One region of the Cytobacillus sp. FSL M8-0252 genome, then DNA from elsewhere that is predicted to be linked to it. Evidence: predicted binding sites of a transcription regulator. Region 1 holds the regulator's gene; the other holds the start of a gene.
The links. The regulator Rex, encoded in region 1, represses fermentation and respiration genes when NADH is low (regulators of the CRP and FNR family bind a similar motif). The targets are predictions, from matches to a motif close to TTGTGAAATATTTCACAA.
Positions count from the first base shown of each region.

Region 1 (7,445 bases):
AAGAGGTCAGATTTATACTGGTTTATATCAATTTCAAGAGAGTCGGTTATTAGATCTAGCATCGGATCATCTAACGTTGACCGTTAATTGGACGCAACGTTTATTAAATAGAGAAGAACCGGTTTTATTTGTCGGTAATGATTTATCCATACACAAGGAACAAATTAAAGCAGACTTAGGGGATCGGGCATATTTTGCACGTGTAACCGAACAAAATCCTCGTCCTTCTGAATTGGCCATTTTAGGTAGAGATAAGGAAGCTGTTGATATCCATAATTTTGTCCCTAATTATATCCGTCTTGCTGAGGCAGAGGCAAAATGGATTGAAGCTTCGAAAGGGAGCAAGCTCCAATGACCAGTAAATTAACGTTTCGGTTAATGAACGAAGATGATATTGATGAAGTATTAAAAGTAGAACAGGCATCTTTTTCTTCACCTTGGAGTAGAGAGGCCTTTTATAATGAAATGACATTAAACCAATTCTCGGTCTACGTTGTATTAGAAGACGGAGAAGAATTGATAGGATACGGTGGGGCATGGGTGGTTACCGACGAGGCCCATGTAACAAATGTAGCGATACTACCCAGATATAGAGGGAAGAAACTTGGCGAGGCGTTAATGGTCCAGCTGATGGATGTTGTAAAAGAAATGGGTGCCCTTAAAATGACCCTAGAAGTAAGGGTGAGTAACATGATAGCAAGACGGTTGTATAGCAAGCTAGGTTTTCAAGAAGGCGGAATTAGAAAAAATTATTATTCGGATAATCATGAAGATGCTTTAGTAATGTGGGTGAATATAAAATGAAAAAAGATCAATATATATTAGGGATAGAAACAAGCTGTGATGAAACAGCAGTAGCCATCATTAAAAATGGTAGAGAGATCATCGCTAATGTTGTCGCTTCTCAAATTGAAAGTCATAAAAGGTTTGGCGGGGTTGTACCAGAAATCGCTTCAAGGCATCATGTAGAACAAATGACCATTGTGTTAGAAGAAGCGTTAAATAAAGCGAGTATGACGATGAACGATATCGATGCAGTTGCTGTGACAGAAGGTCCAGGGTTAGTGGGTGCCTTACTTGTCGGTGTAAATGCAGCGAAGGCGATTGCCTTTGCTCATCAAAAGCCACTTATTGGGGTGCACCATATAGCAGGGCATATTTATGCCAATCGCTTAATTAAAGAAATGACTTTCCCGGCGCTTGCATTAGTCGTTTCCGGGGGCCATACAGAGCTCGTTTATATGAAAGCACATGGTGATTTTGAAGTTATTGGCGAAACACGTGATGATGCTGCTGGAGAAGCATATGATAAAGTAGCGCGAGTTCTAAATATGCCATATCCAGGTGGGCCACATATTGATCGCCTTGCCCATGAAGGAGAAGCGACAATTAAGCTTCCTCGTGCGTGGCTAGAAGAAGGCTCCTTTGATTTTAGTTTCAGTGGATTGAAGTCTGCCGTTATCAACACAGTGCATAATGCTGAACAACGTGGAGAGACCATCTTACCAGAGGATTTAGCAGCGAGCTTTCAAGAAAGCGTCATTGAGGTATTAGTGACCAAGACCTTAAAAGCAGTAGAGGCATATGATGTGAAACAATTACTATTAGCAGGTGGCGTTGCAGCAAATAAAGGACTTCGTGAAGCATTAACAGAGACCTTTAAGAATAAGGAAGAGATAGACTTAGTCATTCCACCATTACATTTATGCACAGATAATGCAGCGATGATTGCTGCAGTGGGGGCAATTATGTTCGAAAAAGGGATGTTCTCAGATATGAGTATGAATGCAAACCCGGGGTTAGATATACAGTTTCAACAATAATAATGAAGACTAGTGAATCATGATCATCTATTCACTAGTCTTTTATTTTAGTGATGACAGAAAGTTATTCACAATATCAAGTATAGTCTTGGTGGCATATCATATTGTGGATAATATTAAAATTTTCAGAGTTTTTGTTGATAAGTATCATAAAAATTGTGGATAATGTGGAAAAGTGTTGTTTCACCTATTGTTAATCCGTTTGTGCTGTGAATAAAAATGTGGACAATTTACTTGTAGAAAGAAAAGCTGGGGATAATTAAATTATCCCCAGCTACGTTTAATTACATTAAATCTCCCAATTCGCTCCATTCTTCAAGTAACTGCTCGAGTTGTGCTTTTATAGCCTCATTTTTAGTTGTAATCTCGAGGACTTTCTCGTGGTCCTGGAAGATTTCAGGGTCACAGAGTTGTTCATCGTAAGTTTCAATTTGCGCTTCTAACTCTTCGATTAACTGTTCAATTTCTGTCAGCCTTCTTTTTCGTTGTCTTTCTAGTTTCTTCGCTTCTTTATCTTGTTGATAACTTTGCTTTTCTGGTTTAGTGATACTTTCTTGTGGCAGGTCTGCTGATTCAAAAAGCTCTATTTCTTCAATTTCCGCTTTTTTATCCACATAGTAATCATAATCCCCTAAAAATTCCGTTGCTCCACTTGTTGATAACTCAATCACCTTTGTTGCGATCCTATTAATAAAATAGCGGTCATGAGAGACAAAGAGGAGCGTACCTGGAAACTCAATTAGTGCATTTTCAAGAATTTCTTTACTATCAAGGTCTAAATGGTTGGTCGGCTCATCTAGTATGAGGACATTTGCTCTTTGCAACATCAACTTAGCTAGTGCTAATCGTGCTTTTTCTCCACCACTCAATGTAGAGACAATTTTCAGGACATCATCTCCAGAGAAGAGGAAGTTACCTAACACGGTACGGACATCTTTTTCAGGCATGAGGGGGTAATCATCCCAGAGCTCGTTTAATACGGTTTTATTTGAACTCAAATCAGCTTGCTGTTGGTCGTAATAGCCAATGCGGATATTTGAGCCATATTGAAACGTGCCACCTAAAGCAGGTAGCTTGTCTACAAGGGTCTTCAATAAAGTCGACTTTCCTATACCATTGGGACCTACTAAAGCAATGGAATCGCCTCGAGACATGCGAAATGAAATGTGATCACTGATCTTTTCTTCTTGATAGCCAATTGCTAAAGAGTCAGCGGTTAGCACATCATTGCCTGATTGACGATCAATTTGAAAGCCGAATGTCGCTGATTTCTCATCCCCTTGGGGACGATCCATTCGCTCCATCTTCTCAAGCTGCTTGCGCCGGCTTTGTGCACGCTTTGTTGTCGAAGCACGGGCAAGGTTGCGTTGAACAAAGTCTTCTAGTTTCGCAATTTCTTCTTGTTGTTTTTCATACATTTTCAAGTCACGTTCATAATTCGCTGCTTTTTGGTCAAGATATTTGCTGTAGTTACCAACGTATTTTTTAATATGGTTACGTGATAGTTCATATACCTGGTTGACGACTTTATCTAAGAAATAGCGGTCATGTGAGACAATTAAAATAGCACCATCATAACCACTAAGATACTGCTCTAGCCATGACAATGTTTCAATATCTAAATGGTTGGTCGGCTCATCTAAAATCAGTAAATCAGGTTTGGTTAACAATAATTTCGCAAGTGCAAGTCGCGTCCTTTGCCCCCCGCTTAATGCAGAAATTTTTGTATCATAGCTAAACGATTGAAAATTAAGGCCATGTAGTACAGAACGAATGTCTGCCTCGTATTGATAGCCACCTTGTTCTTTAAAGTTGACTTGCATTTGATCATAGGTTTTTAAAATTTTATCGTAAGCTTCACTGTTTTCGATGAGTGTTGCATCGCCCATCTGTGTTTCTAGTAAGCGCAGTTCCTTCTCTTGTTTGCGCAAATAATCAAACACGGTAAGCATTTCGTCCCAAATAGATAGTTCAGATTCTAGTCCTGTATTTTGTGCAAGATAACCGATTTTGGTTTCTTTCGATTGAATAATTTCACCGGAATCATAGGACATATGTCCAGCAATAATTTTTAAAAGAGTTGATTTTCCCGCACCATTACGTCCAACTAATGCAATGCGGTCTCTCGTTTGTACTTCAAGCTTTATATTCATTAATATAGGATCAGCCACAAAACTTTTCGAAAGCTGATTAACCTGTAATAATATCATTATATTTCACCTCTGTTATAGTGATAGTGTACCTTAATCAGGTGAGGTTCGGCAATAAAGTCACTATTTGGATAGAATATATAAAAAACTACATTACACAGATGAATCAAAATAGTGTATCATTTTCATGTGAGGTGTTATGAATGGCTGAATTTACACATTTTAATGAAGAAGGCAGAGCGAAGATGGTGGATGTGAGTGAAAAACCACAAACTGCCCGTACAGCAATTGCTCATAGTAGTATTGAGCTAAATCAAGAAATCTATCAGAAGATTACTGATGGCACGATGAAAAAGGGAGATGTGCTGGCTGTTGCTCAAGTGGCAGGTATTATGGCTGCGAAAAAGACATCTGATATCATCCCGATGTGTCATCCACTCGCCTTAACCGGAATTGATATATCTTTCAATTGGGAAGAGGTAGAGGATCAGTATGTATTACATATTGATTGTACAGTGAAAACAAATGGGCATACCGGAGTAGAAATGGAAGCGTTGACAGCTGCTACAGCTACCGCTTTAACGGTATATGATATGTGCAAAGCAGTAGATAAAGGCATGGTAATAGGACCAACATATTTAGTAGAGAAAACCGGTGGTAAAAACGGTGATTTTAGAAGGGCTTAAGTAAATGGAATGGAGTGGAGCCTATGTCCAATGAATCAACGAAAATCCCTCAAGCAACGGCTAAGCGATTGCCTTTGTATTATCGTTTTTTGAAAAATTTACACGCATCAGGAAAGCAGCGAGTTTCTTCAGCAGAATTAAGTGAAGCGGTGAAAGTAGATTCTGCAACAATTCGACGAGATTTCTCCTATTTCGGTGCTTTAGGGAAAAAAGGTTACGGATATAACGTAAATTACTTATTAGGATTTTTCCGTAAGACACTCGATCAAGATGAAGTGACAAAGGTAGCGTTAATTGGTGTAGGGAATCTAGGTACAGCGTTTTTAAATTATAATTTTTTAAAAAATAATAATACAAAGATTGAAGTGGCATTTGATGTTTCAGAAAGTAGGGTTGGCACGTCTGTAGGAGAGGTACCTGTCCGTCATTTAGATGACCTAGAAAAGTTGATTGATGAGCACCATATTCAAGTTGTCATTTTGACTGTACCGTCTCATGCGGCACAACCAATTACGGATCGAATCGTTAAAAGTCATGTAAAGGGAATCTTGAACTTTACGCCAGCGCGGTTAACGGTTCCTTCCCATATTCGCATCCATCATATTGATTTGGCGGTCGAATTGCAATCATTAGTATACTTCTTAAAACACTATCCATCATAAAAAAGGAGCTGACCCGCATGGAGTCAGCTCTATTTTTTATCCTCTTTCTTTTTCATACGATAATGCATAGCGATTAATTTAATCCCGCCACCAATATCAAAAGTGGCAAAAATCAAAATGAAGATCGTTAAAAATCCCCAACCTCCACCGTTTTGAAGGTTAATAATTGCAAAATAAATAAATACAAATCCAAAAAGAAGGGAGATAATCCCTGTGAACAAAGGTGTTCTCATCTAACATCATCCTAATCTGCTAAAAATCATTTGTACCGTTTCTAATTCTGTCATATATTTTTCTAGCTTATCCATATTCAATTGAATCACAACGACAAAGGTATTCATTGCTACATGAGCAATGATCGGTACGAGAATACGATTGGTTTTTACATATAAAAACGCGAACGTAAAGCCCATCGCTGCATAAAGAAGTAAGTGCTCAATTTCCCCATGCGCGAGAGAGAAAATTAATGAACTAATTAGTGCTGATAAAAAGAAGTTCAATCGTTTATGCAAGGAACCAAAAATGATTTTCCTGAAAATGATCTCTTCTAATATCGGACCAATAATAGAAACGACGAGAATCACAATAGCAGACGTTTCAATTAAAGACATAATTTGCTGTGTATTGTCTGACCCCATCTCAATGCCGAGCATTGATTCAATATTCGCTGCAACGGTTTGAGCAATAAATGCTAGCGGAATACCTGCAATCGCCCACCCGATAGAAGTAGATAATGGTGCTTGATTCCTCATTGGCATCTCTTTGCTTTCTTTCCGTAAAAACCACAAAGTTAAGAGAAGGGTAATTGTAAAACTAATGACAATCCAGAGTGGCGGTGCAATTTTTGCAACCTCATCAAAGCTGTATCCTAACATATTACCTAGAAAAAGAATGGCAGGAACGCCAACGATGGCTGATAATTGCATGGCTATATAAATCATAATGATAAACCAATACTCTTTTTTCAATGGCTAGTCTCCTATTCATAAAGAAGTTACACTAATATTTATTTTACCTGTTAAACACTATTAGTTTCAAATAGTACATCCTTATGAAGTGCATAAAACAAATAGAAGTTGTATAGAATGGAGAGGTTCGCATTTTTTTTTTGCAAAATTGCAAGGTTCTTACTTGCAAAAAAGAGTAGTTTTGATTAATATAATAATTGTGTTAGCACTCAAGACTAACGAGTGCTAATAAAATAATTTTTGAATGAATTGAGGAGGTTGTTTCACTTGTTGAAGCCACTAGGTGATCGAATTATTATCGAGCTTGTTGAAACGGAAGAAAAAACTGCAAGCGGTATCGTACTACCAGATAGCGCGAAAGAAAAGCCTCAAGAAGGTAAAGTCGTAGCAGTTGGTACTGGACGTGTACTAGAAAATGGTGAACGTGTAGCATTAGAAGTTGCAGAAGGCGACCTTATTATCTTCTCAAAATATGCAGGAACAGAAGTGAAATACGAAGGTACAGAATACTTAATTTTACGTGAAAATGACATTCTTGCTGTGATCGGTTAATAAAAAAACAGCTATATACTTATTATAAAGATTTTTAACTATTAGAGGAGGTACTTAATAATGGCTAAAGATATTAAATTTAGTGAAGACGCTCGCCGCGCGATGCTTCGTGGTGTGGATACACTTGCAGATGCAGTAAAAGTAACTCTTGGACCTAAAGGACGTAACGTGGTTCTTGAGAAGAAATTCGGTTCTCCATTAATTACAAATGATGGTGTAACAATTGCTAAAGAAATCGAACTAGAAGATGCATTTGAAAACATGGGTGCGAAACTAGTTGCTGAAGTAGCAAGTAAAACAAACGACGTAGCTGGTGACGGTACAACAACTGCAACGGTTCTAGCGCAAGCAATGATCCGCGAAGGTTTGAAAAACGTAACAGCTGGTGCAAACCCAATGGGTATCCGTAAAGGGATCGAAAAAGCGGTTGCTACAGCAGTTGAAGAGCTACAAGCGATCTCTAAACCAATCGAAGGCAAAGAGTCTATTGCGCAAGTAGCATCCATCTCTGCTGCTGACGAAGAAGTTGGACAATTAATCGCTGAAGCTATGGAGCGTGTAGGTAACGACGGTGTTATTACAATCGAAGAATCTAAAGGATTCA
Region 1 is NZ_JBBOWZ010000001.1:535,531-542,975, forward strand. Features, by position in the region: gene tsaB (tRNA (adenosine(37)-N6)-threonylcarbamoyltransferase complex dimerization subunit type 1 TsaB) at 1-355, shown strand, start outside; gene rimI (ribosomal protein S18-alanine N-acetyltransferase) at 352-804, shown strand; gene tsaD (tRNA (adenosine(37)-N6)-threonylcarbamoyltransferase complex transferase subunit TsaD) at 801-1,823, shown strand; gene MKX83_RS02855 (ABC-F family ATP-binding cassette domain-containing protein) at 2,108-4,033, opposite strand; gene moaC (cyclic pyranopterin monophosphate synthase MoaC) at 4,177-4,659, shown strand; gene MKX83_RS02865 (redox-sensing transcriptional repressor Rex) at 4,683-5,321, shown strand; gene MKX83_RS02870 (DUF4305 domain-containing protein) at 5,351-5,554, opposite strand; gene MKX83_RS02875 (CPBP family intramembrane glutamic endopeptidase) at 5,561-6,289, opposite strand; gene groES (co-chaperone GroES) at 6,557-6,841, shown strand; gene groL (chaperonin GroEL) at 6,902-7,445, shown strand, end outside.

Region 2 (7,445 bases), 2.4 Mb from region 1:
GTCGTTGATTGTGTCCCGTATATATGGGGGATGGCAGGCAATTTCTGATATTTTTGATAACCACTTTCATCACCAGCGATTAATGCACAGGCAACACCATCAGCAAATAAAGAAGTACCAACAAGATTACTCTTAGAGCGATCATTTCTTTGAAAAGTTAAACTGCATAATTCAATTGTTAATACTAAAACCTTTGCTTTTGGATAAGCTAAGCAATATTCATAAGCCCTTGATAAACCCGATGCACCACCTGCACAGCCTAAGCCCCATATTGGGATCCTTTTTGTTTGCTCAGAAAAGGGTAATAGATTCATTATTCTTGCCTCAAGCGATGGTGTAGCTAAACCTGAGCTAGTAATCGTAAAAATCGCATCTATCTCTTGATACTTAATAGGTTGATTTAGAAACTCCCTCGTTGTTAAACACTTTTCAATCGCCTCACACCCAAGTTTTACTCCCGTTTCAATGAAGGCATCATTTTTATCAGCAAAGCTATGGTCCTCTTTAAACCAATCTAGTTCTTTGGCAAAATGACGTTTTTCAATTTGTCCGTTTTGAAATACTTTTAATAAACGATCGATATCTTTGAAAGATTGCCCAAATAAGTGGCGTGCAAATGCTACCACTTCATTTTGAGTAATTTCATTTGATGGGGGTACTTCTGAGATAGATAAAATAGCTGGCATAAGGAACTCCCTTTCTGTCTATGTACGGGTATTTTTTCCTTAATAAGGATATTTATGCATTGATGGTTTTTAATCTTTCTCGTTCATTTTTTGCATAAAAAAAAGCCGAATGAGTTATCTCATTCGGCTCAGAAAGATGTGTTTTGAAGGAGTTGCTGTGCCCTTTTATCATATCTTAAAGTGGCTCTCTTGGCATTACGCAAACTTTACCAATTATAATTGCTTATTTATTGCCTTGCTTATGCACATCAATGATAATCGTTTTATCAATGATTTGACCACAGACACGACAAACTCCTTGTTCTTTATATAGCGTTTTACAATAATCACAATAATATTGCTGCATTTGCTCACATCCAATATCTCTAATAGATTATTTTATGTAAGCTATGATGAATGTGCTTCTATTATGAAGCTTTTTTCAACTGAGATTTTGTTTCATTTTTTGGTTTATAAGAGACAAAGTAAGCTAGGCCAACAAACACAGCCCCTCCAACTACATTACCTAAAAAGGCAGGTATTATATTGCCAATGAAATCTACCCAAGTAAACGAACCTGCAAAAATCGCAGCTGGAATAACGAACATGTTGGCAACAACGTGCTGGAATCCAATCGCAACAAATGCCATCACCGGGAACCAAATAGCCAAAATTTTACCTGCAAAATCATGAGCACCATAAGCTAACCAAACAGCTAGGCATACGAGCCAGTTACAACCAATCGCTGAAACAAATGTTTGTAAGAATGTATCATCAATTTTTGCACCAGCAATCGCTACTGTTTTATCAAGGTATGGACCTGTCTCTGTTAATCCAACGACATGTCCAAAGAAATAAGCAACAAACAGTGCCCCTACAAAATTGGATAATAACACCCAAAACCAATTATTCAATAATTGCCCAAGACTAATTCTCTTTGAGAACAAAGCACTCGCAACTGACATCATGTTACCTGTAATTAATTCAGCCCCAGCCAATACTACTAATACAAGGCCTAAAGGGAAAACTGCTGCACCTAAAAACGATCCGAAACTTCCCCACTCTGCCGGTAAATTCCCAATAACACGAATGTCTAATAAAAATCCTAGTGCAATAAATGCCCCACCTAAAAAGCCTAAAACCAACAGCGACAAAAGTGGTATTTTCGTTTTTGCAACACCTGTTGCAATCGTCTGTTCCATAATTTCTTGCGGTTTACTAAATCCCATTCTAACTACCCCCTAAATAAAAAAGGCAGCATTCAGACATCCCTTACTTTTGTAAAGGATTTCAAAGAATGCTGCCTAACCCTTCTGCAATCCCCTACAGAAGTATCAGTCATCATATTTATATTGTTTGTAAAAAGAAATAAAACAGTGCTTGCCTTACTTCCATTTACCCATTGCAAACTATATGCTACCAAAAAACAAAAAATTTTACTAGACTATTTTTTATTTTTTTCGTGTAGCGAAGTATTTCTTTTTATAATAGGATTCGTTCAGGATAAGTATATATATTCATGTTGCCATTACGAATAAATCCAACAGTCGTAATTCCTAATTCCTCTGCTGAGCGCAAAGCAAACTCTGTTGGTGCAGATTTTGAGAGAATCATTTCACAACCAATTTTTGCTACCTTTAAAAGTATTTCTGAGGAGATTCTTCCTGTGAAAACAATAATCTTCCCTTTCATGCTGATGCCCTCTCTTAAACTATAACCATATATCTTATCAAGCGCATTATGCCTACCAATATCCATTCTGCTTAATAATATCCCATTTTTGTCACAAAGCGCAGCGCTATGTACACCACCTGTTTGTTTAAATGTAGTCGCAGACGCTTGTAATTGTTCCATTAACTGATTACATTCATTGACAGTTAATCGAATATTAACATCTTCCATTTTCTTAGCTGTTAATGCATCATTAACAAAAACAAAGCCTTGTCTACTCATACCACAACAAGAAGTAATATATCTTTTATTTTGGAAGTTTTGTATATAAGGATTTGTACGATCTGTTGTAACATGAACGAACCCTTCCTTTTCTTGTACCCATATATCTTTAATATGCTTGTAAGATCTTATGATACCTTCTGATGCAAGATAACCTATCACCATGTCCTCAATATATTCTGGTGTACATACCATTGTGACTAGCTCTTCTCCATTCAGCTTAACCGTTACTGCATATTCGGTAACAATGGTATCTTCCATTTTTTCAACTTTATTTCCAGTCACTCGTATGATTTTACGACTCGTTTCCACTTGCTTCATCTTTTCTCCTCTTTCTATGAATCTATGATATTTTTATCGAATACAAATACAGATATCGCCATATTCTCTTCCACTTTAATATCAGAAAACAAATGTAACAGCGTCGCACCGACCAATTCTTCCATTCCTTCTGGCGTACCTTCTGCATATACATCTTGAATCATTTTTGTTCTTGCTGAATGCACCATTTCTTTGCCATCTTCTGTACGAGAAATAAATTGTTCTGTCGGTGTGAGATTACCGTATAAAGTCGAAACGGCCATATTCTCTACAAACACTGTGTGGATTTTCTCCGGTCCCTTACCAAATAAGTCTTTTCTTAATTTACGAATGATATCATTAAACTCATGCACCATTTTTGACATCTTCTTTACCCCTTTATATAAGATTCTGTCTCAATTGTATAATCATAGTACATGCTTAAAAAAAATGAAAGGGGCTGCAAATAGGAAAAAAATTGCACGATGATTGCTTCACTGTTTCACAATACCAAAATTACCCTATTGGACTGTAATCGTTATAAGATTAAATTCATTATTGTTAAATTTAATTTTTAGCGCTATAATAACTAGTGGAATTGTTGGAGGGGTAATATTTTCATGTTGTCTCTCTATCAATGGTACTTTCTACATACTAAAAATGGTATGGATTGGTATAATAGCAAGCGTTGTTATTTAACTATTCCACCATGGATTATGCTCGCTTTTTGAAAGCGGTATAGTACATGGTGGTTTTTTTATTGGTTTAAGCAGAAACACTCACTTTATTCTCTTTAAACCATTGTTTGATCAAGTGTAAGGGGGAAACAAAATTGACTTCCAATGTAAACATTACAATTAATGGTGTGGATTATGAGGGGCATGAGGGGCAAACCATTCTCCAAATCATTAATCAAAATCAAATTGAACATCCACAGATTTGTTATTTACCAGAGGTTGACCCAATACAAACATGTGACACATGTATTGTAGAAGTAAATGGTCAACTTATGCGCTCATGCTCGACTGTAGCAGAAAGTGGTATGAGTGTTAGCTTAAGCTCCAACCGTGCCAAAGAGGCACAAACAGAAGCAATGGACCGTATTTTAGAAAACCATTTACTGTATTGTACAGTTTGTGATAATAATAACGGCAACTGTAAAGTCCATAATACAGCTGAATTATTAGAGATTGAGCATCAAAAGTATCCTTATACGCCTAAAGAAGATAAATCGGCTGTCGATATGTCGCATCCTTTCTATCGTTATGATCCAAATCAATGTATTGCCTGTGGACAATGTGTTGAGATTTGTCAAAGTCTACAAGTAAATGAAACACTTTCAATTGATTGGGAAAGAGAAAGACCAAGAGTTATTTGGGACCAAGGTGTATCCATTGATGAATCGTCATGTGTTTCATGCGGACAATGTGTAACGGTTTGTCCATGTAATGCCTTAATGGAAAAATCAATGCTCGGTAATGCAGGTTTCATGACAAAGATTGATGATGAGATCATGACACCAATGATTGACCTTGTAAAAGAAGTAGAACCGAACTATGGCACGATTTTTGCTGTATCAGAAGTTGAAGCTGCGATGCGTGAAGAAAGAATCGAAAAAACAAAAACCGTTTGTACTTTCTGTGGTGTAGGTTGTTCGTTTGAAGTATGGACAAAAGACCGTGAAATTTTGAAAGTGCAACCAAGCCACGATGCACCAGTAAATGCAATTTCCACTTGTGTCAAAGGTAAATTCGGTTGGGATTTTGTTAATTCTGAAGAGAGAATTACAAAACCATTGATTAGAAAAGAAGGTCGCTTTGTAGAAGCTAGTTGGAACGAGGCATTAGACCTTGTAGCTAGTAAACTAGGAAGTATTAAAGAAGAATTCGGCAAAGATTCAATTGGCTTTATTTCTTCTTCAAAAATTACAAATGAAGATAGCTATTCATTACAAAAATTAGCTAGACAAGTATTTGAAACGAATAATATCGATAACTGCTCTCGTTATTGCCAATCACCAGCCACTGATGGCTTATTCAGAACTGTAGGTATGGGCGGTGACGCTGGAACCATTAAAGATATTGCTGAAGCAGGTCTTGTCATTATTGTTGGTGCAAACCCAGCAGAGGGTCACCCTGTTCTTGCTACACGTGTAAAAAGAGCCCATAAATACCACGGTCAAAAGTTAATTGTCGCAGACTTGCGTAAAAATGAGATGGCTGAACGTTCTGATATATTTATAAGTCCGAAACAAGGAACAGACCAAGTTTGGTTAATGGCTGTAACCAAATACATGATCGATCAAGGTTGGCATGATGCTGAATTTATTAAGGAAAATGTCAATTACTTCGATGATTTTAATGAAGTTTTAGAGAAATATACGTTAGCATATGCTGAAGAAACGACTGGTTTATCACAATCACAAATCATCGAAATTGCCGAAATGATTCGTGATGCTGACGGTACTTGTGTCCTTTGGGGTATGGGCGTTACGCAAAATACTGGTGGTTCTGATACTTCAGCTGCTATTTCTAACCTGTTATTAGCAACAGGTAACTATCGTCGCCCAGGTGCTGGAGCTTATCCATTGCGTGGACATAACAATGTACAAGGTGCATGTGATATGGGTACCTTACCTACTTGGTTACCAGGCTATCAACATATTACCGATGATATCGCTCGTGCGAAGTTTGAGAAAGCTTACGGAGTTGAAATCTCAGGTACACCAGGTTTAGATAATATTCAAATGTTACAAGCGATTGAAAAAGATGAAATGAAAGCAATGTACCTTGTTGGTGAAGACATGGCACTTGTTGATTCGGACGCGAACCATGTAGATAAAGTACTTTCTAGTCTTGACTTCTTTGTTGTTCAGGATATATTCTTCTCTCGCACAGCTCAATACGCTGACGTTATTTTACCTGCCGCACCATCACTAGAAAAAACAGGTACATTTACAAATACTGAACGTCGTGTACAAAGATTGTACCAAGCGTTACCAACATTAGGAGACTCTAAACCTGACTGGTGGATTATTCAAGAAGTAGCTAATCGCCTAGGGGCAAATTGGACATATACACACCCTAGTGAAATCTTTGCTGAAATGGCGAGTCTTGCACCACTATTCTCTCAAGCAAGCTATGATGTACTAGAAGGTTGGGGTAGCTTCTTATGGGGAAGTCTTGATGGAGCAAGCACACCATTGTTATATGAAGATGGTTTTAACTTCCCAGACAAAAAAGCGCGTTTCGCCTTATCTGATTGGGCAGAACCTGCATATTTCCCTGAAGAATATGACCTCCATATTAATAATGGGCGTATGCTTGAACACTTCCATGAAGGAAATATGACCAATAAGTCAAGAGGCCTGACTGCAAAAGTACCAGATGTATTTGTGGAAGTATCAGAAGAACTAGCACAAGAAAGAAAACTTTCAGATGGCTCGACAGTAAGACTCGTCTCTCCATTTGGTGCAGTTAAATTGAATGTTCTAATTACAGACCGAGTGAAGAAAAACGAACTGTACTTACCAATGAATTCAGTTGATAAGGATTCTGCTATCAATTTCTTAACTGGTCCTTTATATGATAAACGAACGCGTACACCGGCTTATAAACAAACGAAAGTTCGTATGGAAATTTTAAATAACAAAGCCGGCGACAAACCATTACCAAAAACGAACCCGCGTAATAAAAAACGCAATCCACAAAACGGTGTGGAAGTTCAACGTAAATGGAATCGCGAAGGGTATGTTCATTTAACAGATCAATAAAGATTGGAGAGGTGATTCATTATGGCAGCGCCTATTACTGAAATTCATCGTGAGAGAAATGAAGCACTTGAACAAGAGCAAAAGCTTAACGAATTAAAATCATTACTCACTGAAAATGATCAAGCAGTACAAAGTATCATGGCTCTTATTGGCGAATTACAACAAGCAGGTATGCTTGATGCAGCCAATTCCATGTTAAAAGGGAAAGAACAAATTGCTAAAGTAGCACTTGGTCAAGTCACAAAAGAACCTGTAACCAACTTGATTAACACATTAATGGGTGCAACTGGTGCACTTATGCAAGCTGACCCTGAACAAACAACAAAACTCATTAAAAGTGCAGTATCAGGCATGGACGAAGGAAAAAACTTCTTACATGAAGAAAAGAAAATTGGTATTATGCAATTGGCCAAAGTTTTAAATGACCCTGATATTAATCGCGCTATTGGATTCGGTATTCATTTCCTTAAAGGCATGGGTAGGGAATTAAAAGAAGATAAATAATGCAGTAAACCTCCCACTCGATTGTTGTGGGAGGTTTTTCATTATCATTCACCCTGAGCAATATAAAAGTTATACAAAGAAAGATTCTCCCCCCTCTTCCTCTGGCTACATATAAAACCTAACTTATCGAGATAGAGGACTTCATCATCCTCCTTTCTTTTCTAGTTAATCGTTCACTTCCTAAAGCTATTCTTATACCATGACTTAATCTCATAGATGAGTGTCTATTTTGGTGCTCGATCTTCATTTCT
Region 2 is NZ_JBBOWZ010000001.1:2,963,901-2,971,345, forward strand. Features, by position in the region: gene MKX83_RS14885 (type III polyketide synthase) at 1-686, opposite strand, end outside; gene MKX83_RS14890 (formate/nitrite transporter family protein) at 1,094-1,894, opposite strand; gene fdhD (formate dehydrogenase accessory sulfurtransferase FdhD) at 2,148-2,939, opposite strand; gene MKX83_RS14900 (DUF2294 domain-containing protein) at 2,954-3,304, opposite strand; gene fdhF (formate dehydrogenase subunit alpha) at 3,751-6,690, shown strand; gene MKX83_RS14910 (DUF1641 domain-containing protein) at 6,712-7,194, shown strand.
Region 2: the regulator Rex is predicted to act here: its motif matches at 1,944-1,961, upstream of MKX83_RS14890 (formate/nitrite transporter family protein).